One region of the Paenibacillus sp. FW104-T2 genome, then DNA from elsewhere that is predicted to be linked to it. Evidence: a T-box and tRNA genes for the amino acid it is inferred to sense, from the RefSeq annotation. Region 1 holds a T-box; the other holds one or more tRNA genes.

Region 1 (12,377 bases):
CTCACGGGAGCGCTGATTGAAGTTCAAGATCCGTGGCCTTCCGATTTTGAACAGCTAGTCCAGCGGGAACGCACAACCTAATAAAAAGGCAAGCTTTGAACAAAGGTGGCATGCTCATCTCATCGATGGCATATAGATGGGGTAACGAAGGATTTGGACCATGGATCAGTCCCATGAGAAGGATCATGGTGAACATATGCCGAAAGGAGGACGCCACCTTTGTTGAATCAACCTTATGGTTTGCGGTTCGATATTTATGAGCGCGTTCATTTGTCCGAGGGAGTCCCTGCCATTGAGGAACTGGAGGAAATTGAGTTATACCCGCGTATTCAAGTCATCGGTCAGGATGATCATGCAACGTTGCGAGGCCATCTTTTGCTTACAGGTGCGTATCGGGGAGAGAACGAGATCTCGGAGGAACTGAAACATTTTATTCCGGTTGAGATCACAGTTCCCCTGAATCGGGTAAGATCACTTGAGGATATCTCAATTGAGATTGAAAACTTTGATGTGGATTTGTTATCCAGCCGAAGCTTGAATATTACAGGTGTGTTGTCACTGCGTGGCATTGAGGGCTTTCCTGTTGAAGAGCCGCAGGCCTGGTCGGCGGAAGAGTTTACCGTGGTACACTCCCCTGATCCGCAGCAGGTTAACCGCTCTCCGGAGGCGGGGGATGCAGATGCTGGCTTGAACACCTTTGCCCAGGAATATCTGCTGCAGCGCAGTGAAGAGGAAGGTCTGCCTATAACGGCCGAGTCTCTAGACACATCTGAATTGCCAGGAAATCCGCAGCAAGCCGCTGAAGAAACTATCCGTTATGAAGAAGATGCGCAGCCGGAAGAGCAGTTAATTCCTGCACCGCAACAGATCTATGCTGATACGCCTGAGAATCAATATGAAGAAGAATATCAGAAAAGACCGGCTGAAGATAACGCTCCTTCATTAATCACCCAAGAAGATGAAGCAACCGGTAATGAAGTGCCCTCCTCACCTTCACCCGTCTCGTCTTTTATGGCGGAGACTGCAGACCGGCTGGCTTCTTATCCGGAGTCAGAGCCATTGCTACCTCTGGCTGAGGAATCACCATCTATCTGGGCCGAGCCTTCCGTGGAGACCTTACATACAAACACGGGGCTGAGCCAACAACCATCGGAAGACGTGGCTGTTTCGAATGTTTGGAACTTCGAATCTTCCAGGTCAGGTTCACCGCAGGAAGATCAGACGGAGGCTGAGAAGCCAGCAGAGAATTGGCAGGAAGTGTTTGGAGCGTCTGAACTGGAATCTGCCGAGGGGGAAAGACCTTCTGCACCGGAAGCAGTGGATGCAGATGAATCTTCAGAGCCTGTTTCGTTCATTCCTGAACCTGTGGCTGAGACAGAAGACAAGCCAGAGCTCAAAGTCGCGTTTGGCAGCAAGAGGGAGTCTTCACCAAGACAGGAAGAAGGGGTGGGTATCTCGTCCCTGTTATCTTCGGGTAGGTCAGTGCGGGATACAGAAACGGATCGGGAGGACGATTCGGTCGCTGGCTCCGTACAGGAAGAAGCCTACCAGGCAGATGATGTTCAGTGGAAGAACCTGTTCTTGGGCACGATTGTGGATCAGACACCATTCCGCAAAGTTAAACTGTGCATCGTCCAGCGGGAAGAGACGTTGGATAGCATTGCTGACCGCTACCAATTGAGCACCCGGGAGCTCCAGTTATACAATCGGTTATCTGAACAGGTCGTTGAAGAGGGGCAGATTCTATACATCCCCTGATCTCTGACTTGTAAAATAACGTCCATACCAACCCGCGATCCAATAAGGATTGCGGGTTTTTGCTGCTTTTTGGCTTAACATGCAGGGCTGCCGCCCGTTTCCGCTGTTGTCAGGTTGACTATCGGGCACGGTCAGGGTATGATGTGTTTAGGTTTTTTAAAGAACAACGTCGAATGGGAGTAGTAGACAGCAAGGCCTTTCAGAGAGCGGGATTGCAGCGCTGAGAAATTCCGCAGGAACCTACTGATCGAAGTCGCCCGGGAGTTGCCTGTTTGAATATGAGGAACGATGAGACATGTCATTGTGATTTGTTTGTTCCTGAAGTAGGATGGGCCGGTAGCAGCCGTTATCTGCTTGAAGTGTCACGATAGCCTCAGAAAGGCATGCTGTTTCTTTCTGTCTGCGTGAAACAAAGGTGGTACCGCGAAAGCTAACCTTTCGTCCTTTGATGGATGAAAGGTTTTTTTGTTTTTTGGCGATGATGATTAAGTAACGGAGGAATGACACATGTCTGAAGAAAAAAAATCAGCGGCAACTGAAATGCCGACGACGTATGATCCGAAAGCTGCGGAGCAGAAATGGTATTCTACCTGGACAGAGCGTGGATATTTCAAGGCTGGTCAGCGCAAGGATGCTGAGCCGTTTACCATTGTAATTCCACCCCCGAACGTAACAGGCATGCTTCATATCGGGCATGCACTGGATTTTACACTGCAGGATATCCTGATCCGCACCAAACGGATGCAAGGATATGACGCTTTGTGGCTTCCAGGTTCTGACCATGCAGGTATTGCGACTCAAACCAAAGTAGAGCAAAAGCTGCGTGAAGAAGGCTTGACCCGCTATGATCTCGGACGCGAGAAGTTCCTGGATAAAGTCTGGGATTGGAAAGACCAATACGCGACAACGATCCGTCAGCAGTGGGGTAAAATGGGGCTCTCCCTGGATTATTCACGTGAACGCTTCACGCTCGATGAAGGGCTTTCCCAAGCGGTGCGCAAAGTGTTTGTTCAGCTATATGAAAAAGGCTTGATTTACAGAGGCAAACGCATTATTAACTGGGATCCGGTGAACCGTACTGCATTGTCTGACATCGAGGTTGAGTACAAAGAGGTTCAGGGACACCTGTATCATCTGAAATATCCACTTAAGGACGGTAGCGGTTATGTTACAGTGGCGACGACTCGTCCGGAGACGATGCTCGGTGATACTGCGGTTGCGGTTCATCCAAAAGATGAACGCTATGCAGACATGATTGGCAAAACGCTGATCCTGCCGATCATCGGCCGGGAGATTCCGGTTATTGCAGATGATTATGTAGATAAGGAATTCGGAAGCGGTGCTGTAAAAATTACGCCTGCACATGATCCGAATGACTTCGAAGTGGGTCTTCGCCATAACCTGCCTCAGATCACAGTAATGGATGAGACAGGTACCATGAATGCGGAAGCAGGCAAATATCAGGGTATGGATCGCAGTGACTGCCGCAAGCAGATCGTTGCAGATTTGCAGGAACTGGGTGTCTTGATCAACATTGAGGATCACACACATCAGGTTGGACACAGCGAACGGACGGGAGCTGTGGTTGAGCCTTATTTGTCCACACAATGGTTTGTTGAGATGAAACCTCTCGCCGAAAGAGCCATTCAAAAACAGCAAAACGGGGAAGGCGTAAACTTCGTTCCGGATCGTTTTGAGAAAACATATCTGAACTGGATCGAAAATGTTCGTGACTGGTGTATCTCACGTCAGTTGTGGTGGGGACATCGTATTCCTGCCTGGTACGACGATGAGACTGGCGAAATTATTGTATCGGCTGAAGATCCAACAACCCTGCCAGAGTACGCTGGTCGTAAGCTGAGACAGGATGAAGATGTTCTGGATACATGGTTCAGTTCGGCATTATGGCCTTTCTCCACGCTCGGCTGGCCTGAAGATGCAGAAGATCTGAAACGTTACTATCCGACAAGTGTGCTTGTAACCGGATATGACATCATTTATTTCTGGGTTGCACGGATGATCTTCACAGCTCTGGAGTTCACGGACGAAATTCCATTCAAAGATGTTCTGATGCATGGTCTGGTTCGTGATGCGGATGGCCGCAAAATGTCCAAATCACTCGGTAACGGTGTGGATCCGCTGGATGTTATTGAGAAATATGGTGCAGACGCGATGCGTTATATGATCTCCACCAGCAGCACGCCTGGCCAGGATCTTCGTTTCCGCTGGGAGCGGGTAGAACAGGCACGTAACTTTGCGAACAAAATCTGGAATGCATCACGTTTCGCACTGATGAATCTGGAAGGCTTTACTTACGAAGATCGCGACATCAGCGGAGAGCTTGGAACAGCCGATTATTGGATTCTGCACCGTCTGAACGAAACTTCCCGCGATATTACGCGTCTAATCGAAGCATACGAATTTGGGGAAACAGGGCGATTGCTGTACAACTTTATCTGGGATGACCTCTGTGACTGGTATATTGAATTTTCCAAGTTGTCCTTCTACGGTGAAGATCCGGTTGCCAAGAAGAAAACACAATCGGTACTCGCTTATGTCCTGGATCATACCATGCGCCTGATTCACCCGTTTATGCCTTACATCTCGGAAGAGATCTGGCAGCATCTGCCTCATGAAGGCGAGACGATTACACTTGCATCTTGGCCAGTGTACGATCCTGCCCTGGAAAATCCGGAAGCCGTTGCCGAAATGAACCTGCTCATGGATACCATTCGTGCCGTACGTAACATTCGTGCAGAAGTAAACGTGCCGATGAGCAAGAAGATTGAATTGATGGTAAAAGCGAACAGTGCCGAGACATTCAGTATTATCGAACGCAACAGCCATTACATTCAACGATTCTGCAATACATCCGAGTTCGACAGCGGACTTGATCTGAGTTCACCGGATAAGGCCATGAGCGCTGTAATTACGGGAGCTGAACTTTACTTGCCGCTGGCGGGACTGATTGATATTGAGCAGGAAGTGGCTCGCCTGGAGAAAGAGCTGCAGAACCTTGAAGGCGAAGTACTCCGTGTAGAGAAAAAGCTGGCCAATGAAGGCTTCGTAGCCAAGGCACCAGCCAAGGTTATTGAGGAAGAGCGCGCCAAACAAGCGGATTATTCGGATAAACGGGATAAAGTCATCGCCCGGATCAAGGAACTGAAAGGTTAATGTTTCTGGGTCGGATGGAGAGCAAGCATGCCATCCGGCCGCTTTTTTCAATCAAACTCGGGACCGAAGGTGAAACATATGACGGAACTTAATGGCACGGGCGTAGATGCCCCTCTGCATACCTATGACGAGGCTGTGGACTGGATCAATGGCCTTATTCCTTTTGGCATCAGACCCGGATTGGAACGAATCACGGAGCTCATGTCATTGCTCGGTAATCCTCATCAGCGTCTCAAATTTATTCATGTCGCGGGAACGAACGGAAAAGGTTCGACTTGCGCTTTTTTGACGTCGGTGCTGCTTCAGGCGGGGTACGATGTAGGAACGTTTACGTCTCCGTATATCACGAAATTCACGAATCGTTTTCAATACAACGGCGAGGATATTCCGGAAGAGACTCTGCTGAAGCTGGCGAATCGACTCCATCCGCTGGTCACAGATATGGCCACTACTGTTCTTGGATCACCTACCATGTTCGAAGTGTCTACAGCCCTGGCACTCTTGTACTATGCAGAAGAGTGTTATCCGGATGTAGTAGTATGGGAGACTGGGCTGGGGGGAAGGATGGACGTAACGAATATCGTTACACCCGTGGTTTCGGTCATTACGAATATCGGTATGGATCATACGGATGTCCTGGGTGATACCATTGAAGCGATCGCGGGAGAAAAAGCAGGCATTATTAAACCAGGCGTACCTGTTGTCACCTGTGTTACACAGCCAGAGGCTGTTAAGGTGATTCAGGAAAAGGCCCAGCAAGTCCGATCAACTGTGTATTTGTCCGGAGAACAATTTTCTTACCATAGACTCCATAGTGATGAGAATGGTCAATCCTTTCATTTTGCTGGACCATTCCGCGAGCTGGATGCTCGCATTCGAATGCAGGGTATTTATCAGATGGATAATGCTGCGGGTGCTCTTATGGTGCTTGAATTGCTCAGACAGTACATGGCATTCATTCTGGATGACAGAGATATTGCCCTTGGATTGGAGAATGCCTTCTGGGCTGGCCGATTCGAGAAGGTCGTTCACGAACCCCGAATTGTACTGGATGGTGCGCATAATCCGGAAGGGGCAGAGTCACTGGCCAAGAGCATTGTCGACGTATATCCTCACAACAAGTTAAATTTGATGATGGGCATGCTGGCGAATAAGCATCACGAAGCGTATTTGCAGCATATACTGCCACTAGTGGATACGCTGATCCTGACCGAGCCAGATTTCCGACGCAAAATGGATGCAGCCGAATTGCTGCAGATCGTCGAGCGGTTACGTCCCGCCATTGCGAAAGAGAATCTGGAAATCATCGTCGAGCCCGATTGGGCGAAGGCACTTGATCTATTGAAGTCACGGACGGAAGCGGAAGATCTGGGGGTGGTGTCCGGCACACTGTATCTCATTGCAGATGTGAGGGCAGCCCTTTTGCATCAAACCGATTCTGAAAAAGGTTGGTGAAAGTTTTGTTAAATACATCAGAACACGTTCATTTTATAGGGATTGGCGGATATGGCATGAGTGCCATCGCACGAGTTATGCTGGAGATGGGATACACCGTTACCGGATCGGACGTCGCTTCACAGGAGTTGACTGAGAAGCTGGCAGCCAAGGGAGCGAAAATATATATCGGACATACGGCTGAACACGTAAATGGAGCAGATCTTGTGGTCTATTCTACAGCAGCTCCGGCGGATAATGTGGAGCGAGTGGCAGCCGAGCAGCTTAATATTCCGATTCTTCACCGTGCACAGATGTTGGCGCGCCTGCTCAATGAGCGCAAAGGTGTTGCGGTTGCAGGTGCCCACGGCAAAACGACGACTTCCTCAATGATTGCACTTGTCATGGACAAATGCGATACAGACCCAACGTATATCATTGGCGGAGAAATCATGAATTTGGGAACCAATGCGAAGGCGGGCCAGGGCGATTGGGTCGTGGCTGAAGCAGATGAGAGTGATGGATCGTTCTTGCAGTATCATCCGTGGCTAGGTATTGTGACCAATATTGAAGCCGATCATTTGGAGAATTACAACAGCGACTTCGAGGAGCTCAAAAAAGCGTATGTACAGTTCTTGAGTCAAATTCGTCCGGAAGGAACAGCCATTGTCTGTGCGGATGATGAGAACGTTCAAAGCATTTTACCTGAGCTGAAATCCCGAGTCACGACATACGGCATTGATCAGAAGGCTGATTATATGGCATCGGATATCGTACTGGGTGACCGCAGAATCTCCTTCACCATGAGCCATCAGGGTAACGCACTGGGAACGGTAGAGCTCTCTGTTCCAGGCAAACATAATGTTTACAACGCCATGGCTACGGTCATTACCTGTCTGGAAGCAGGCATTCCGTTTGAGAAAATCACGGCTGCCATTATTCAGTTCCATGGTGCCAAACGCAGGTTCCAGGTGCTGGGTGAAGCACGGGATATTCTGGTTATCGATGACTATGCTCATCATCCGACTGAAATTGAGGCAACCATCAGTGCAGCGAAAGCGACAGGGAAACGTATTATCGCGGTGTTCCAACCGCAGAGATATACGCGTACCTTCTTCCTGCTGGATGCGTTTAGTCGTGCTTTCGCTGAGGCAGATGAGGTACTTATTACCGACATCTATTCTCCGGCGGGAGAAAAACAGATTGAAGGTGTTCACTCCGCTAAGCTGGTTGAACTGATTGTTCAGAATAGTAATGCTGCTGCTCGTTATTTGCCTACCAAGGAAGAAGTGGTAGCCGATTTGCAGAATCGTCTGCAGCCAGGAGATCTTGTCCTCACGATGGGAGCAGGGGACATCTGGAAGGTTGGCGACACACTTGCCAAAGGACTGAAATAGTCCATTTTATGACCCGCTTTGCTTCGTAAAGAAGCAGGCGGGTTTTTGAATTTCTAGGAATCTTTCATTGTCTCTGGGCATATAGCTGATATAAATGGGACAAAGGAGAGGGTACGGGGTGAGCAATGCTAGAATGACGTTTCGTTTCGGGGAGAACGAGTCGGACAAGCCGAATCATAAGGATGAGAAAGTGATTGGAACCTTTCCACCCTTATCTGATGAGATATCGCACAGTGCTCCGCGGATCGATGTCGCGCCTTCATGGACACCGGAGGATATCCCTGGAGATTGGGGAGAGACCACCCTGAGCGGAACAAGTATACTGGAGCCGGATCAGAGAAAGGACCGGAATCCGGATCCTGTACAGTCGCAGTATGTTTATTCGGATTCTACAGTGTACCCTGACGAAAATGAGAAAGAGCTTCCTGAAGACAGCAATGATGTGGGTCATGACTGGATGGTGGATCGTGATCATTACTCCTACAAGCGAAATCGCCCTCCGAGGGGCTGGAAGATGATTGGTTCGGTTACGGGAGCACTGGTCACCGGTGCCCTTTTCGGTATGGTTATTCTCTCTTTTTTTAATCGGGAAGGAACAGGTCCGGACGTGCTTCCCCAAACCAATCAACCAGTATCGAGTGTGACGGGAGTGCAGGGGGCTTCCGGGACGGACCAACAAGCACAGTCAGCACTTAGCGGAGGCAGTTACTATGCGCTTCAGTACGGTGTTTTTAGTTCGCCTGAACGTGCTGAACAGGCCAAGCTTGAACTCTCACAGGCTGGAATCGCTGCAGGAACGGATCCGGACGATGGGAATCGGGTGTATGCGGGCATCTCTTCCGACCGTGAGGAAGCCAAACTGCTGAGCTCTCGTCTTAAGGCGGAGGGTGTGGAATTGTATGTCAAAGAGATCGCATATCCTGCAGTGGACTCTGCAGCTCTCGGTATGAATGAGGAAGATGTTCAGCTCTTCTTCAGCAGCAGCAATGCATTGGTGGAGCAACTATCCACATTGTCCATCGGGCAGCTTGGTCAAGCAAATCCAGAGCCTGTAGCCTCGGAAACGATGACTGCATTACAGAATCAGCACCAGGCCTGGATAACAGGTGTGGGTAAACTCTCGGCAGGTCTCGGACAAGAAGCAGCGCCGATCGTTTCAACCATGGAAAAATCGATGAACAGTGCAATTACGGCAGTTGCCGAGTATAACAAAAATCCCTCCGATGTACACATGTGGGCGGTACAAGCGGATCTGATGGATTATGTTCTGCAGCAGAAAAAATGGCTTGAAGGGATTAAGCAATAAGTTTTCCTTCCCCTAACACAGCCCCGAAATCCCTGTCCGGCAAGGAACTGGAAATAGTTCCCCTTGCCGGATTTGTGTTTGTATTGACGTACAAAACCCCGTATAATAATGTGGGTGTCAAAAAATGGCGAGGGAAGATAACCGATGAAAAAAAACTTCGGCATGTTAATACTGTTTCTTCTGCTCGGCTGGATGGCCGGAGCGTGGATCGCCAAGGCACTGCAGCCAGTCAAGGCTGTAGCCATTCTAACCAAAGCCACGACCATACGTTGGTCACCGCAGGCTGATCTGGATATTATCAGTTATGACATTTCATTTCAATTTCAAATGAGCCTCCTCAGTTTGATTGGTATTATTGCGGCTGTATGGCTGTATCGCAGACTGTAGGAGAATGACGATTTTTGACGACGAAACTAAGCGAATGACATCTACTATGGTGATGCGACAGATGTCGCCGTAGCATAAGGAGCCGTTTATTTTGAATAAATTACAATCGCGCCCTATTATTCTGGCCTCCACTTCGCCGCGGCGCAAGGATCTGATCGCTTCACTTCAACTAGCTTTCAAAGTAATACCGAGTCACGCGGACGAAGACACGCCGCCGGAATGGACTCCTGAGCAGACGGTTCAGGAGCTCGCCATGCGCAAAGCAATGGCTGTCTATCGTGGGCTTGAAGGTCAGGAACAGGACGCCATCATTGTAGGCAGTGACACTGTCGTTGTGCTGGATGGAGACATTCTGGGCAAACCTGTGGATGAACAGGATGCTGAACGTATGCTCGCCAGACTTCAGGGACGTACACATCGTGTATTCACTGGAGTTGCATGTGTTGATGCTGGAGATGGAAAGTCCGTTGTGCACTATCGGCAGACAGAAGTAACGATGAAGGAGCTGTCCGAGGCAACGATCGGGGCGTATGTTCAGACAGGCGAGCCTATGGACAAAGCAGGGTCGTATGCAATTCAAGGAATTGGCGCTTCACTGGTAGACCGCATTGAAGGATGTTACTTTAATGTTGTGGGTTTGCCTCTTTCCCTGCTCAGCGACATGTTGGATGGATTCGGAGTTCATGTGCTGCCGCGAGCCTGATTGTGGGAAATGAATGATGTGAAAAGAGGGAATATATGGAGTCGCCTCAGTACATGATGCGCGACATCCCCCATGAAGAACGCCCGAGAGAACGCATGATGGAATATGGGGCGGGCGCCTTAAGCCATGCAGAACTGCTGGCTATTTTACTTCGGACAGGTACGAGGCAGGAATCGGCTGTGCACATGGCACAGCGCATTCTCACTGAAGCAGGTGGCATCCGTTCGCTAATGGATATGAGTCTGAACGAGTTGACTGCCATGAAAGGAATTGGTATGGCCAAGGCTGTTCAGCTTAAGGCTGGCATTGAACTTGGTCACCGGATTGCGCAGAGCAGACGGGTGCAGTCTCCTTCCATCCGTACACCGCGTGACGCAGCTGATATTTTACTCGAGCAGCTGCGTTACTTACAGAAGGAACACTTTGTGTGCCTTTTCCTGAATAGCAAAAATCATATTATTGCCCAGGAAACACTCTCCATGGGTAGCCTTAATGCTTCAATTGTACATCCACGTGAAGTGTTCCGTGCTGCCATCAAATGCAGCAGTGCCTCGATCGTATGCGCACATAATCATCCGAGCGGTGATCCTACGCCTAGTCCTGAGGATATTCAAATAACCAAGAGACTGATCGAAGCAGGTTCAATCGTGGGCATAGATGTTCTGGACCACATCATTATCGGCGATGGAACATACGTAAGTTTGAAGGAGAAGGGCTTAGTATAATATAATGGTTGGCGTTGATGTTTTCCTATGAATATTGACGGCGTTGTCCGTAGAAGATAGGTTCACTTTACAGATGCAATACATTTTAATGAATGATGAACCCTGCTGGATTGCAGAGGAAATGAAAACGAAACGCTCTGAACGTTAATAGGGCGGCTATATGAGGCAGAAAAGGAGATTACGTCATGTTTGGTGGTTTTACGAAAGATTTGGGTATTGATTTGGGGACAGCGAATACGCTGGTTTATGTACGTGGAAAAGGTATTGTGGTACGGGAGCCTTCGGTGGTTGCTCTGCGGACAGATACCAAGAGCATTGAGGCTGTTGGGGAATCTGCCAAAAAAATGATTGGACGTACTCCTGGTAACATTCGTGCGATTCGTCCAATGAAGGACGGCGTTATTGCTGACTTTGATACGACGGCAACGATGATCAAATACTTTATTCGCCAGGCGCAGAAACAGCGCTCGATGTTCCAGCGTCATCCGAACGTTATGGTATGCGTACCATCCGGAATTACAGCGGTAGAACAACGTGCGGTTGAAGATGCAACAAAACAGGCCGGCGCGCGTGAAGCATACACGATTGAAGAGCCATTTGCAGCAGCCATTGGTGCAGATCTTCCGGTATGGGAGCCAACAGGCAGCATGGTTGTGGATATCGGTGGCGGAACGACTGAAGTGGCGGTCATTTCCCTCGGCGGAATCGTAACAAGCCGTTCCGTTCGTGTAGCTGGTGATGAGATGGACGAATCGATCATCCAGTATATTAAACGTCAGTATAATTTGATGATTGGTGAGCGTACATCTGAGCAATTGAAGATGGAGATCGGTTCAGCTATGCCACTGGAACAAGTGGAAACGATGGAAATTCGCGGCCGCGATCTCGTAACAGGTCTGCCTAAAACCATCACGATTACATCGGATGAAATCAGCGAAGCTCTGGCAGATACGGTAAATGCTATTGTTGAAGCTGTGAAAGTAACTTTGGAAAAATGTCCTCCTGAGCTTGCGGCAGATATTATGGACCGCGGTATCGTGTTGACTGGCGGCGGCGCGTTGCTCCGCAATCTGGACAAGCTGCTGGCTGGTGAGACAGGTATGCCGGTCATCGTAGCGGAAAATCCACTCGATTGTGTAGCAATCGGAACAGGTAAAGCTCTGGAGAACATCCATTTGTTCAAAAGCAGAAGCAGTTCGGCAGTTCGTTCCAAACGTTAATCCGGCACGGATCGCTTAATGTCACGTTCGAGTTAAGCGTGAGTCGCCAACGAAGAGGACCCGACTTCAGTCGGGAGAGCTATTACCCGCATAACCGGGGAGATCAGCGAATATTCTCGAAGGGACTATCAGTCTGCACGTCTCCCCGCCGGGCATAGCTCGGAAGAGAATATGGATGTTAGAGGGTGTTCGAACTGTTTAAGCTGCTGGGCAACAAAAGACTTTTTGTTTTGCTGGTGGGCCTTGTTACATTTATCGCGTTAATGGGCTTTA
Region 2 (12,377 bases), on a different contig from region 1:
TTCTGGAAGAGATGTAATTTGTGTTCCGCTGATTCGACGCTGTTTTTTTGCTAGACTGGTTTTTGATGTGCACAGAGGGACTGAAATGCCTGGAAGCCGACTGTGACTGGGAGATGCGAGAGCGCGGGGGAAGGGTCTTGTTCCTTAAGGGCTTCAATAGTCAACCTCCTTATGACGGAGTACGGAACTTCTATCGCTCATACTATGTTATGTCGATTTGCAGATTGAGTTCGCAAAAATGAGTGAATCCCCAATCTGAATGGACATCTTCCCCAAACGATCTACGTCCAATATGGAATCGAACATGCATTAAACGTTCTGTTAATACGGTTATGACAAACCGGTCGTATATTGGAATTGCTAGATTTGATGTGCGAATACAGGAGGTGCTGAGGAATGGCGATTGAAATTATTGCGCATAGGGGAGCTTCCGCCGTCTGTCCCGAGAATACAATGGCTGCGTTCGAACGTTGTCTGCAGCTTGGAGCCACGGGTATTGAGACGGATGTTCAGATGTCCAGTGATGGCAGATTGGTACTGATTCATGATGAGACATTGAACCGGACTGCAGGTGCATCCGGCTGGGTTAAAGATACAACATACGAGCAATTACGCAAACTTGACGCAGGTAGCTGGTTCCATGCCGATTTTGCCCAAGAGCGAATCCCTTCACTGGAAGAACTGTTTGAACTCGTGCGGGGAAAAAGGATTCTGCTTAATCTGGAACTGAAAAATGGAATTGTTGCTTACAAGAGCATGGAAGAAAAGATTGTGCAAGCCATTCGAAATTGGGATTTGGAACAGCAAGTGATCCTTTCCAGTTTCAATCATGCATCGTTGGTGAAGTGTAAACGTATTGCTCCCGAGATTCGGACGGCACTTCTATACATGGAAAAACTTTATCGTCCTTATGACTATGCAGCCAAACTGGAGGCCTCGGCACTGCATCCATATAAGCTGGCTGTAACACATGAGGAAGTAGCTGCTGCGCAGGCTCAGGGAATTTCGACACATCCGTTTACCGTAAACGATCCTGCAGAGATGCAAGCATTGATCCAGATGGGTGTGGAAGCGATCATTACGGATGTTCCCGATGTACTGGCCGCATTGATTGGAGTACATAGCCGTTAACAAAAAAACACAAGCTGCACCTGAGCCCTTATGCTCGGTGCAGCTTTTTTGGTTCTAAAAAATGTTTAATGCAATAAACTTGTCCCATTTGTCCATTGCCAGCGAGAGATTGTTGACATACAATGATGTATGGGAATGAGAATCAATATCATTAAAAGAACGGCAATAACAGAGAGGTGATTGTTATGTACATAGGATTGGTCTACTCCACTCATAACAAGGGTGGGCACATATGAGTTCGAAGGCTTCATCGGCAAGTCATAATACGGAATCTCCGACAGCCAAAATACATACTCGTCCCTGGGCTGCTACCTTGATCCTGACTGGTGGTCTCGTACTGCTCGCCCTGGGTATGGCCTTGTCCATTTCTTTTGGTGCCGCAGATATTAAACTCGGTGTAGTCTGGCAAGCCATCTTTAACTTCAACCCGGATCTTACCCCGCATCAGATCATCTGGGAAATTCGATTGCCGCGTATTCTTGGCGGGGCGATGGTTGGTGCCTGCTTCGCTGTAGCTGGTGCAATCATGCAGGGGATGACACGCAATCCACTCGCAGATTCGGGCTTGCTTGGGCTGAATTCCGGGGCAGGATTTGCCCTGGCTGTGTGTTTCGCTTTTTTCCCTGGTATGCCGTATATGTATATCATTATGTATTCCTTTATCGGGGCAGGGCTTGGCGTACTGCTTGTATACGGATTCGGAGCAGCGTCCAGATCCGGCCTTACGCCTCTTAGACTGGTGCTCGCGGGAGCAGCGGTATCCGCCATGTTGTCCGCACTGAGTGAAGGGATTGCATTGTATTTCAAAATTGGACAGGATCTGGCCTTCTGGACAGCGGGAGGTGTTGCTGGTACAAAATGGTCTCAACTTGGGGTCATGTTCCCCTGGGTCCTGGCTGCACTCATTGTAGGCTTGATTATTTCTCGTTCGATCACGCTTCTTAGTCTTGGCGAAGAGATTGCCGTCGGATTGGGACAGCGTACCGGCTTGATTAAGCTCGTTGGTCTTATCGTTGTGCTTATTCTTGCGGGTACGGCTGTATCCGTGGTTGGTGCTGTAGGTTTCGTTGGACTTATCATCCCCCACCTTACACGTAAAATCGTCGGGGTTGATTATCGCTGGATCATTCCATGTTCCGCTGTCATGGGCAGCTTGCTGCTGGTATTCGCCGATCTGGCAGCACGCATGATTAATCCGCCATACGAGACACCAATCGGTGCTCTGGTTGCCTTGATCGGGGTACCGTTCTTCCTCTATCTGGCCCGTAAAGAAAGGAGGTCTCTGTAATTATGGGATCCTCAACTCTCACTGGTGCTGAGCGCAAAAAGAGAACGAAAAGCACCATTGTTATGATTGTACTTGGTGCATTGATTATTGCTGCATTTATGATTAGCATGAACACGGGGTTCACGAAGCTGAGCCCTTTTGAGGTGCTGCGTACGTTATTCGGTGGGGGAACTCCGAAGCAGGAGCTCATCCTGTTTGAGTTCCGTTTGCCCCGGATTGTAATTTCAATCATGGTCGGTGCCGGGCTTGCATTGTCCGGATGTATTTTGCAAGGCGTGTCCCGTAACGCACTGGCGGACCCGGGGATACTTGGGATCAATGCAGGAGCGGGGCTCGTCGTAATGCTATTTGTATCCTTTTTCCCTACAACAACGGCGGCCCCTGTATTTTTACTGCCGATTCTTGCCTTGATTGGATCCAGTTTTGCCGCCTTTCTCATCTATGTCCTTTCATACAAGAAGGGAGAGGGCATTATGCCTACCCGTATGCTTCTTACAGGAATTGGGGTAGCTGCCGGAATCAGCTCCGCTATGATTGTGCTTACACTTCGGCTCAGTCCGGAGAAGTATCAGTTTGTGGCGACATGGATGGCAGGCAGCATTTGGGGATCAAACTGGAAGTTCGTAACGGCATTGCTTCCATTTTTAATTGTTCTTATTCCGGTCGTTCTATATAAGGCGCGTGTACTGAATGTCCTGAACCTTGGGGACCAGACCGCCAGTGGACTTGGTGCATCGGTTAATCGTGAAAGACTCATCCTGCTTGCTGCTGCCGTAGGTCTTGCCGGGTCCTGCGTATCTGTCAGTGGCGGAATTGGTTTTGTAGGTCTGATCGGACCGCATCTGGCCAGACGCCTTGTGGGTCCGAAGCATCAGTTTCTTTTACCTGCATCCGCTTTGGTCGGTTCTCTTCTTGTTCTCATTGCAGACACGCTGGGCCGTGTCATTCTGCAGCCTTCCGAGATTCCGGCGGGAATTCTGGTTGCCATCCTTGGGGCCCCATACTTCCTCTATCTATTGAGCAGAACCAGATAGAGCAATTTACATGGTAACAGAACGTCTTCATTGGGCTCGCATGGGGCCGGGTGAAGGCGTTTTTGTTTTAATTCATATGGATGTGATTAATGTACCGGAGAAGGGCGAAATATAATGGATAAGCAGGTAATGATTCTTCTACATGATAAGTTGGGATTATATACGAAGGAGGCGGACAAGATGACGCAAATTCTTGGCACGTGGCTGATATTCCTTTTGCTTCTGGTCATCCTGTATCGAGGCATTAAAAAACTGTCGCAATCGCATCAAAAGCCGGTGTTCAGACGCTGGGGCGGTTTGATGGCCGTATTATTTATCGTGGGGGCGGTGCCCTTGGGCTTTGCTTTTTATACCGAGTTAACCGATGAACGGCTGGATGCCAATATCGGGCTGGGAATCGCCATGCTTTTTGCCTGGGGCTACTGTGTTCTGCTGTGTTGTGCAGGTCTGATCATTTGGGGAAGGGTTGCATACAAAAGATCCCAAAGAAATTGATCAGTAATCATGCTCTTCTTTTGCAACATCGTGTAGTGGGAAGCCGTCTATTATCAGAGAAATAGATTACACTACATGTTGCCTATAGAGGGGGAATGGAAGTGGCCAGTCGTATGATCGTTCTTATGCTGCTCATCATCTTAATTCTTACAGGGTGTTCGGCACAGGTTCAGAAGGAAGGGAAACCGCCGCGAACAGATGCTCCAAAAGAGAAAGGGTTTGCCGGCTATGTGGTGGATCGCAAAGAGAATTCCATCCTTGTTGTGAATCCCGAACATGAGGAAATCGGAACGAATGGAGAAACCCGTAAGTATTATCCGGCAAAATGGTTTTCCAATGTACCTGATTCTCAGATTGGTACTTATGTTGAAGTCTGGACGGATGGAAGTCCGGAGGTTGAGCCTTATCCAGGTCGTGCAAGAGCAGAGTCCATTGCAGAGTATGCTGCGGCAACGCCCGATGGCGCGAAGATCAGTGAGGCGGACGCAATTCGCGGCGGAATTTATTCATCCGATGGTAAGGAGATAAGTTTGCCGGTCATTGAAGACGTTGAGTTTCATGCCGATAAAGGAATTTGGACGGTTCGCATGCGGGATGCCATGTCAGCGGATGATAATCAGGCCCAGATTGAACTCGAAGTCCGGGATGTGGAGCCAGTGGAATCGGTGCAAGAACAAAAAAGTGAATGAAGCACAAAAAAACAAAAGCCCTCAGATCTGCTTATCTAGCAAACGAGGGCTTTATATGTTATGACATCATCATGCTTTATCAATCCGCAATATTCCCCGCCATTTTCAGACGACGTGCAATTTCTGCGAAGTCCTCATGTGAAATGCCTGGGGCGAATTCTTCTTCCACCGCAGGGGCTTCGGGAATCGGAAAGCCTTCTGGAACACCTTGAATGACTTCAAGTGGTTGTCCATCTTCAGGGTGTGTTCCTTTCCAGATTTGGCTGATGGCATTAAAGTCTTTATCGCTATACGTGTACAGCTTGGTGTGTACGCCTTTTTCTTCATATTTACGGGCCTCGGTGAACGCCTTGTTGTCCAATGAAGGAATAGGAACCAGCTTGGTCACGTTCACGCCTGTTGCAATTTCCAGCGCTTTGGCGTAGGCCACGACGTGTACGCCGCCGCGTACAAGCAGGAACCCAACCACTTCCCGGGCAGCAGGGTGGTCCGTCATTTCGTATACTTTCATTTTATGTGTACGTGCGCCGCATTCGAGGAAAAAGTTATGCAGCAGGTCCTCAACCAGATTACCACTGTTGAACACATTTGCACCGGTCCATGGGTTGCCCATAGAATCAAAAGGCATGGCGCCTTGGGCCCCAGCCAGGTAATGATAGGATAGACGTGCATCCTTCACGGAACCAAGGGGTGTATCATCGGGTTCTTTATAGGCGGTAGAACCTCTGAGACATTGGTTTATCCCGTGAGACACCAGCTCCACGTGACCCAATTCTTCGGCTGTAATACTCATGACGAGGTCGTAGAAGGGCTTCAATTTTTCCCTGGAGCGAAAATTAAACGATTGGTAGAGGTAATTGTTCAACGTTGACATCTCTCCGAATTTGCCGCCTAGCAGCTCCTGTATGGATGCGGCTGCATTGGGATCGGGCTTCTCGACATTGGGAATTTCAATCAAGATTTCATCCATTCGTTTGAACATTTACATATAACCTCCTCGAAATGGGTGTTCAGATCATCCTTCAGTCTATCAAGGCCTATTACACATAGAATGGGAGAATCAAACCGCATATAGCATATTTGGGGCTAAAGACGTATATATCCGATTCAGGATCTAGTTTCCATTGAGAGTGTATTAGGGTTACAATTAGAGTCATTGAGGATTTTCGCTGAGGGCAATGAAAAGGAGGACAAGTTTTGCTTAAACGTTGGCTTATCGCTGTATTTACGATAGGTATACTTTTACTTCTTCATGTGGAGCAGGTCTCTGCTTATGTTCATCATGAAGTCGAAGTGGATCAAGAAATGAGGGAAGCCTTAAAGAAAAAGTATGGGCTGGATACACCGTCCAATCCGGACCCCACGAATCATTTATTGTCAGGAGACTGGGGAATAAGCTTCAATCCTCCGATGGATCGGCATCAAACAATCCTTCAGATAATTCGCTGGGTGCAGCAGCCTATACGGTTAATCATTCAACTGATGGTGTAAAATATATCTCCCATGGGCAGGCTAACGGAAACAAGCCCCAAGGAGTGATTAACATGAGATTACTTATCGTTACACTGATGACGATTATGCTGAGTTTGTCGGGACTAGTCACGAGTTCAGCGGCTCCCGTTCCAGATTATGCGAAGTGGGGAATCATCGCGGTAAAAGAAACGCAGACCAAATATAATGTGGACATTCTGGATTACAAGCATATTGGACGTACATCGCTGACAGCCAACCAATCCCGGGAGCAGTTTAAGTTATGGGTGCGGGGCAAGGATGGCAAAGAGTTTGCTGTGTATGTCAATGTAGATTTTAATCCGTCTACGCAGCAGTTAAAAAAGGTGCAGTTCAGTGAATCGGATCGACACTAAAAAATAAAAAAAGCCAGGCATCTCTGAATGATGGGACAAGCCTGGTTTTTTGCTGTATAAAATCCTTTTTTTAGTTATTGAATAAAGAACTTATGTTCGCATATAATAGGTAATACAAACAAACGTTCTTATCGGAGGGATGATTATGCTGGGGAAATATATTGGCCAGATGGTGGAGCTCGTGTACATGGATCGTGCAGGACATATTACGCAGCGTCAGATTCGTATTAACAGTGTGCGAGGTGGGAGAATCCGAGCATCTGCAGGAGCAGATGGATCACCCCGGACATTCCTGGAGCAAGGTATTCTGGCATGGCGTCCTATCCTTCATAAGGACGGGAAGGCGGGCATATGTTAAACGATTTTGAACGGAAGATTTTACGAATTATCGTTAATTATGCTGGGCAGCGACGACGTATGCCCCGAATGGATGAGCTGGAGAATAAGACGGGGCGAAGCCGTGACCTCATTCGCGAATCATTGCTTGAACTGGAGCGCAGACAGCATATTAACTGGGCCGATAAGTCGACGCTGGAAGGAATACAAATCTTGCAGGCATGGGAACAGGATCCGCAGCCGATCCGCAAGAGTCAGCCTGCTGGAGATGCCGTTAAATATTTTTTGGAATACTAGGGAAACTTTATTGCGAAATGAAAAAACGCCAATCCGGGATAACGGACTGGCGCTTGCTTCGTTATTGCACATCGTTCATATATTCAGAAAGTGGGGAGTTGATCCAGATTGTTGGTCGGGTCGCCGTCCGCATCGCCGCGAATGTACATTTCCCCGTCCTTACCTTTAAACACATTCACACCCGCTATGGATCCTGCCTGTACTTCTGCCAGCGCTTGTTGATAATCAAGTATGCGTCCAGATGAGGTTTGAAAGCCAGTCAGATCACCGTCGCCATTCTTTTGTACTGCTGTGAAGCTCTCACGTGTCGTCTGATTCATCATGTCACACTCCTTATCTGAGGAAATGAGAATTTGAGTTCCCCTTTAGCCTGTCCGAATCGAAGAAAAGTATGCATGACATCGTAGAACACTTGTAAAACACGTAAATTCACTGAAGGATAGGGTTTACAGACTCTTTCTCATGCGTACGTGCAGAATGTCGGCATCATAAAAAGGTTCCTCCGAGATCACTTCATATCCGAGCTTCTCATAAAATTTCTGGGCTTGACATTGCGCATCCAGTACAGAGTAAGTCAAGCCAAGCTCCCGTGCCCGCTCTTCCATGGCTAGCAGGAGTACACGTCCATAACCGAATGAACGGTGGGATTGAAGCACAGCGATTCGCTGCATTTTGGCCGTATCCTTGCTGTAATAGATAAGTCGTCCTGTAGCTACAGCCTGTCCGTTCGTACTTAATAAAACATGATGTACATCAGGACTGATGACATCAAATTGATCGATTTCAATCTCGGCAGGCACCTGCTGCTCGATGACAAAAACGTCATGGCGGATGCCCAATGCTTGCTGGAGCTGTTCATCTGTCGTTACATAACTAATTTCGGCTGCCAATTCCATTCCTTCTTTCTGCTCTTGAGCGACATATCAGACTGCATTATACAAAAAATCGCTTTTCCTGTATAGTTGAGTCTGGAACATATTGGGAGAGGGGCGAAGAGGATGGGCGTGGCAGGAATTATGACCATTACACTCTTGATGTCTGCCGGAATGATCGCTTTATTATATTACGTAACCAAGAAAGCCTACTCCAGAAAGTGGGATGAGGATGAGTGATAACATGCAAGAGTGTCAGGGCAAAAGTTCACTGTTTCCCTGAGGCGAATAGACGTCTTCATGGACAGATTTCGAGTAGACATCAAGCCAAACAGGCAGGTCATCCGTTACATTCGGTTGCTGTAGTTGTTGAAATCGCACGGTATGTTCTTCCCGTTCCAGACTGCAGCCGGAGATCACGAGAATAAGTATGGTGAGGGGGAGAATGAAGCCCCATTTTTTGCGATAGGTCCAGGATTTATGGGAGCTTGCGTGTGGCATAGAAGTCACCTCTTTGATGAAATGGTAATCATTCCTTAGTGTGCTCCAATCTCCACAAAATATAACCAATAAACCATTGACATTGTAGGCGTTTACTTGGTATGATACTGTTACTTCATTCGAACAGAATAGGTTATCATGATCTGTTAGCTCAGCTGGGAGAGCACTATCTTGACAGGGTAGGGGTCAGTGGTTCGAGCCCACTACAGATCATAACGAAATGCCCTTGCGTAGCAAGGGCTTTTTTCTTGTTTGTTTTGAAAATTCACTAAAAAACTTAAATCATACTTAGAGGCAATAAACTAAGAAAACGAAGTGTTGAAGTCGCCAATATGGCGGCTTCTTTTTTTATAACAAAATAATTATTTACAAACAAAATTAAATTGTGTACAATCAAATTGTAAACAATAATTAAACGAGATTATTTTATCAAATAAAATTCAATGATGAAGAGGAGAAATGACAATGAAAACTCTATATGAAACGACAGTAATCAATACAGGTGGACGTCAAGGGATCGTACAATCACCAGATAACGTATTTATGCTGGATGTAGCTGCACCGCCGGAGCTTGGTGGTAAAGTGACTACGGCTACGAATCCGGAGCAGCTGTTTGCAGCAGGATATAGTGCATGCTTTAACTCTGCTTTGGAGTTTCAATTGAAGAAACACAATGTGGAAATTGAGCGAAGCACCGTATCTGCAACGGTTATGCTTGTTACAGATCCTTCGGACAACGGAGTGAAGTTGGAAGTGGAGCTGGAAGTGAAAATTGAGGGTCTTGACGAAGAGACAGCCCAGAAATTTGTCAAACTTGCCCATGACTATTGCCCATACTCCAAAGGAATCAGAGGCAATGTGAATGTAACTCTGGAGATGGCGTAACAATCAATACGAACTAAGAACACCTTCAAATGTCTGTCCCATTGCCATTGCAAAAAGGGGAAAGGACAGAGTTGAAGGTGTTTTTTTTTATTATAGTGGTCTAAGGGTAAAGCTTGGAGGTTGAAGGTTGAAATATACCCATATGGGGTATATTATAGGATATCTAGATTCGCATTTCAAAGGAGAGTAGACATGAAAAAATACGTAATGATGATGGTATCTCTACTGATCACCGGAAGTCTGATAGTAAGTGGTTGCGGTAAAAATACGGAACAGAATAGCGGCAATGGCAGCGGAGACAGCAATAACAGTCATACAGCCACTACAGGAGAAATGCACCATTCGGATTCAGGAGAGCTGCCGCAAGGGCTTATGGAAAAGGTGGATCCTACCTATCCCGTTGGCAGCCAGGTTATCATGAGTGCCGACCATATGTCCGGTATGAAAGGGGCAACCGCCACGATTGTTGGGGCCTATGAAACGACCGTTTATGCTGTTACGTATACACCGACAACGGGAGGAGAGCCGGTGAAGAATCACAAGTGGGTGATCCAGGAGGAAATAAAGGAGCCCAACGATAAGCCCTCTAAAGATGGAGCAGAGGTTGTATTGGATGCCGATCACATGCCCGGTATGAAAGGGGCGAAAGCCACCGTTGATTCCGCTAAACAGACGACAGTGTATATGGTGGATTACATTCCGACAACTGGAGGAGATCTGGTGAAAAATCATAAATGGGTTACAGAGGATGAGTTATCCGCTGAATAGATAACAGAATCTACTATGAGATTAATCAATTCTTTAACTCAATTCTGGGTTACAATGGAACTTGAAGGCGGAACTTAGCTGCTGGAAAGGGGAATGTATATGATGGATTTTAGCAAACCACCGCATGCCTCAGAGACAGAAACACACAGCCAGCGTCATCAGGAGCGTGAACAACAGCTTATATCGGGTGGAGGTAAAGGCATTTGGTGGGAAATCACCAACTGGCTGATTCTTGGAGGAATTCTGGTTGTCCTATTCTTACTGTTCAAGTATGTTTTCTAAATAAAGAAGCGATTAGATGAAGAGTCCCTTTGCTGGGGCTCTTTTTTGCTGAGTGAAGAGCATTTATCATTAGAGTGACAAATGACAAAAATCAATATTTGTCATTTGTCATAAACCGTGATATTCTAACTTTACGATGGAGGTGACAAATGGGTGGTTAATCTAACCATCTTAAGGATATGACCAAAGACAAAATTTCTGAATTTCTGACCAAAGAGCAGATCATTAGAGCCACGCAGGAAACCATCCGGCGTTTTGGTGCTACCAAAACCTCCGTTACAGATGTAGCCAAATTGCTTGGAGTCAGCCATGGAACCATTTACAGGCATTATGCCAGCAAGAAGGAGTTGCTTGAAGGTGTAACGGCACAGTGGTTGGAAGATGAGATTATCGCTCCACTTGCGAAGGTCGTAAGCGTACAGATCGAAGCTGGAGAAGGAATACAGCATCTCAAAAAATATATCGAAACCTTAAATCACCTTAAACGGCACTATGCAGAATCAGACACAGAGTTATTTGATATGTATGCCAAGGTTACACAGGAATCGGCAGAACTCATTTACAGACATGTGGAGCAGTTAACACAGCATCTCGCCGAGATTATACAGCAGGACCAGCAGCTTCGTTTCCCGAAACCGAACAAGGTTGCTGCAGGAATTTTACACGCAACAGCTCGCTTTCATCATCCCGCACATGCGTATGAATGGCATCGTGAGACCATCGATGAGGAATTCGAGCAGGTTTGGTTGCTGATTGAGCAAGGTGTATTTCATCTGAAATCAGGGAGGAAGTAATCTTATGACAAATTTATCAGGTAAAGTTGCCATCGTTACTGGATCATCACGCGGAATTGGACGGGCTATAGCGCTGCAGCTCGCCGAGCTTGGCGCAGACATCGTCATCAACTATGCGAGCAGTCCAGACAAGGCAGAAGAAGTGGCAGAACGAGCTCGGCAAAAGGGTGTCCGTGCGATCACGATCCACGCAGATTTGGCACAAAAGAATCATGTGGAGCACTTATTCGCCGAAACGGTGAAGCAGCTGGGCAAAGTGGATATTCTGATCAACAACGCAGGAGTGATGAAAACGACACCTTTGGCGGACGTTACCGAGGAGGAGTTTGACCAGCAATTTGCGATTAATGTGAAGGGGACGTTCTTTGCCTGTCAACAAGCTCTGAAAATCATGGAAATCGGAGGACGAATCGTGAACTTTTCCACCTCCGTAATTGGCCAGATGTTTCCCGGATATAGCGTGTACGCAGGTACCAAGGGTGCAGTGGAGCAATTTACTCGACAGTTCGCGAAGGAATTCGGCTCCAAACAGATTACGATTAATGCAGTGGCACCTGGTCCGGTGAATACGGAACTGTTTGCCGCTGGCAAGACAGAACAGCAGCTGGAAGGGCTGCGCAAGATGAATGCATTTGGTCGCTTGGGCGAACCGGAGGACATTGCAAGTGTTATCTCTTTTCTTGTCAGCCCTGAATCGCAGTGGGTCACCGGACAGACACTGCGTGTAAACGGTGGTTTTATCTAACGATTTCGCAAGAATAGTCGTTCGGCATTGACACCAAACCGGGCGAATCCCCATATGATGCACTACATTAGTAAGCACTTGCGGAAATGGGGAATCCGGGATGGCAAAGGCCAAAGGTAAAAAAGCACCAGCGTTGAAGAGTGACAAACTCCGTGTGTCCATGAAATTGGTCACTTCAGATGTGTGCGAACGGTGCAAGACACCCTGTACACGAGGCATGGAATACGCTGCACGCATGCGGACGGCTGGAGCCGTAGGGAAAGGCGTTCCTTGCATCCTGACTCGGCACACGACTTCCTAGTGTCTTTTCAGGCTGAAGTTTCCCAGAAATAATTCGTATAAGCTCGTATTTACAACAACCATACTACAGAGGCGTTCTCGAAGGAGAAGGGCCT

The links. A T-box is a leader RNA that pairs with one kind of tRNA and senses whether it is charged. The one in region 1 lies ahead of AC3WQ3_RS08010 (valine--tRNA ligase), so its partner is inferred to be a tRNA-Val.
Region 2: it encodes a tRNA-Val, which carries the amino acid that the T-box ahead of AC3WQ3_RS08010 (valine--tRNA ligase) is inferred to sense. The anticodon was not compared.

Annotation. Positions count from the first base shown of each region.
Region 1 is NZ_JBYTCE010000005.1:18,046-30,422, reverse strand. Features, by position in the region: gene AC3WQ3_RS08020 (RluA family pseudouridine synthase) at 1-81, shown strand, start outside; gene AC3WQ3_RS08015 (LysM peptidoglycan-binding domain-containing protein) at 220-1,758, shown strand; T-box leader at 1,919-2,207, shown strand; gene AC3WQ3_RS08010 (valine--tRNA ligase) at 2,266-4,932, shown strand; gene AC3WQ3_RS08005 (bifunctional folylpolyglutamate synthase/dihydrofolate synthase) at 5,011-6,387, shown strand; gene murC (UDP-N-acetylmuramate--L-alanine ligase) at 6,393-7,763, shown strand; gene AC3WQ3_RS07995 (SPOR domain-containing protein) at 7,897-9,069, shown strand; gene AC3WQ3_RS07990 (DUF4321 domain-containing protein) at 9,214-9,456, shown strand; gene AC3WQ3_RS07985 (Maf family protein) at 9,548-10,159, shown strand; gene radC (RadC family protein) at 10,195-10,884, shown strand; gene AC3WQ3_RS07975 (rod shape-determining protein) at 11,070-12,104, shown strand; gene mreC (rod shape-determining protein MreC) at 12,290-12,377, shown strand, end outside.
Region 2 is NZ_JBYTCE010000002.1:224,133-236,509, forward strand. Features, by position in the region: gene AC3WQ3_RS03785 (hypothetical protein) at 1-157, opposite strand, end outside; gene AC3WQ3_RS03790 (glycerophosphodiester phosphodiesterase) at 397-1,131, shown strand; gene AC3WQ3_RS03795 (FecCD family ABC transporter permease) at 1,364-2,419, shown strand; gene AC3WQ3_RS03800 (FecCD family ABC transporter permease) at 2,422-3,453, shown strand; gene AC3WQ3_RS03805 (hypothetical protein) at 3,568-3,948, shown strand; gene AC3WQ3_RS03810 (DUF3221 domain-containing protein) at 4,050-4,637, shown strand; gene AC3WQ3_RS03815 (manganese catalase family protein) at 4,717-5,619, opposite strand; gene AC3WQ3_RS03820 (hypothetical protein) at 5,835-6,128, shown strand; gene AC3WQ3_RS03825 (DUF3889 domain-containing protein) at 6,182-6,502, shown strand; gene AC3WQ3_RS03830 (hypothetical protein) at 6,648-6,860, shown strand; gene AC3WQ3_RS03835 (hypothetical protein) at 6,854-7,135, shown strand; gene AC3WQ3_RS03840 (DUF3892 domain-containing protein) at 7,219-7,455, opposite strand; gene AC3WQ3_RS03845 (GNAT family N-acetyltransferase) at 7,582-8,025, opposite strand; gene AC3WQ3_RS03850 (hypothetical protein) at 8,263-8,508, opposite strand; tRNA gene AC3WQ3_RS03855 (tRNA-Val) at 8,649-8,721, shown strand; gene AC3WQ3_RS03860 (organic hydroperoxide resistance protein) at 8,974-9,393, shown strand; gene AC3WQ3_RS03865 (YdhK family protein) at 9,586-10,161, shown strand; gene AC3WQ3_RS03870 (hypothetical protein) at 10,264-10,443, shown strand; gene AC3WQ3_RS03875 (TetR/AcrR family transcriptional regulator) at 10,623-11,237, shown strand; gene AC3WQ3_RS03880 (SDR family oxidoreductase) at 11,242-11,982, shown strand; gene AC3WQ3_RS03885 (hypothetical protein) at 12,083-12,283, shown strand.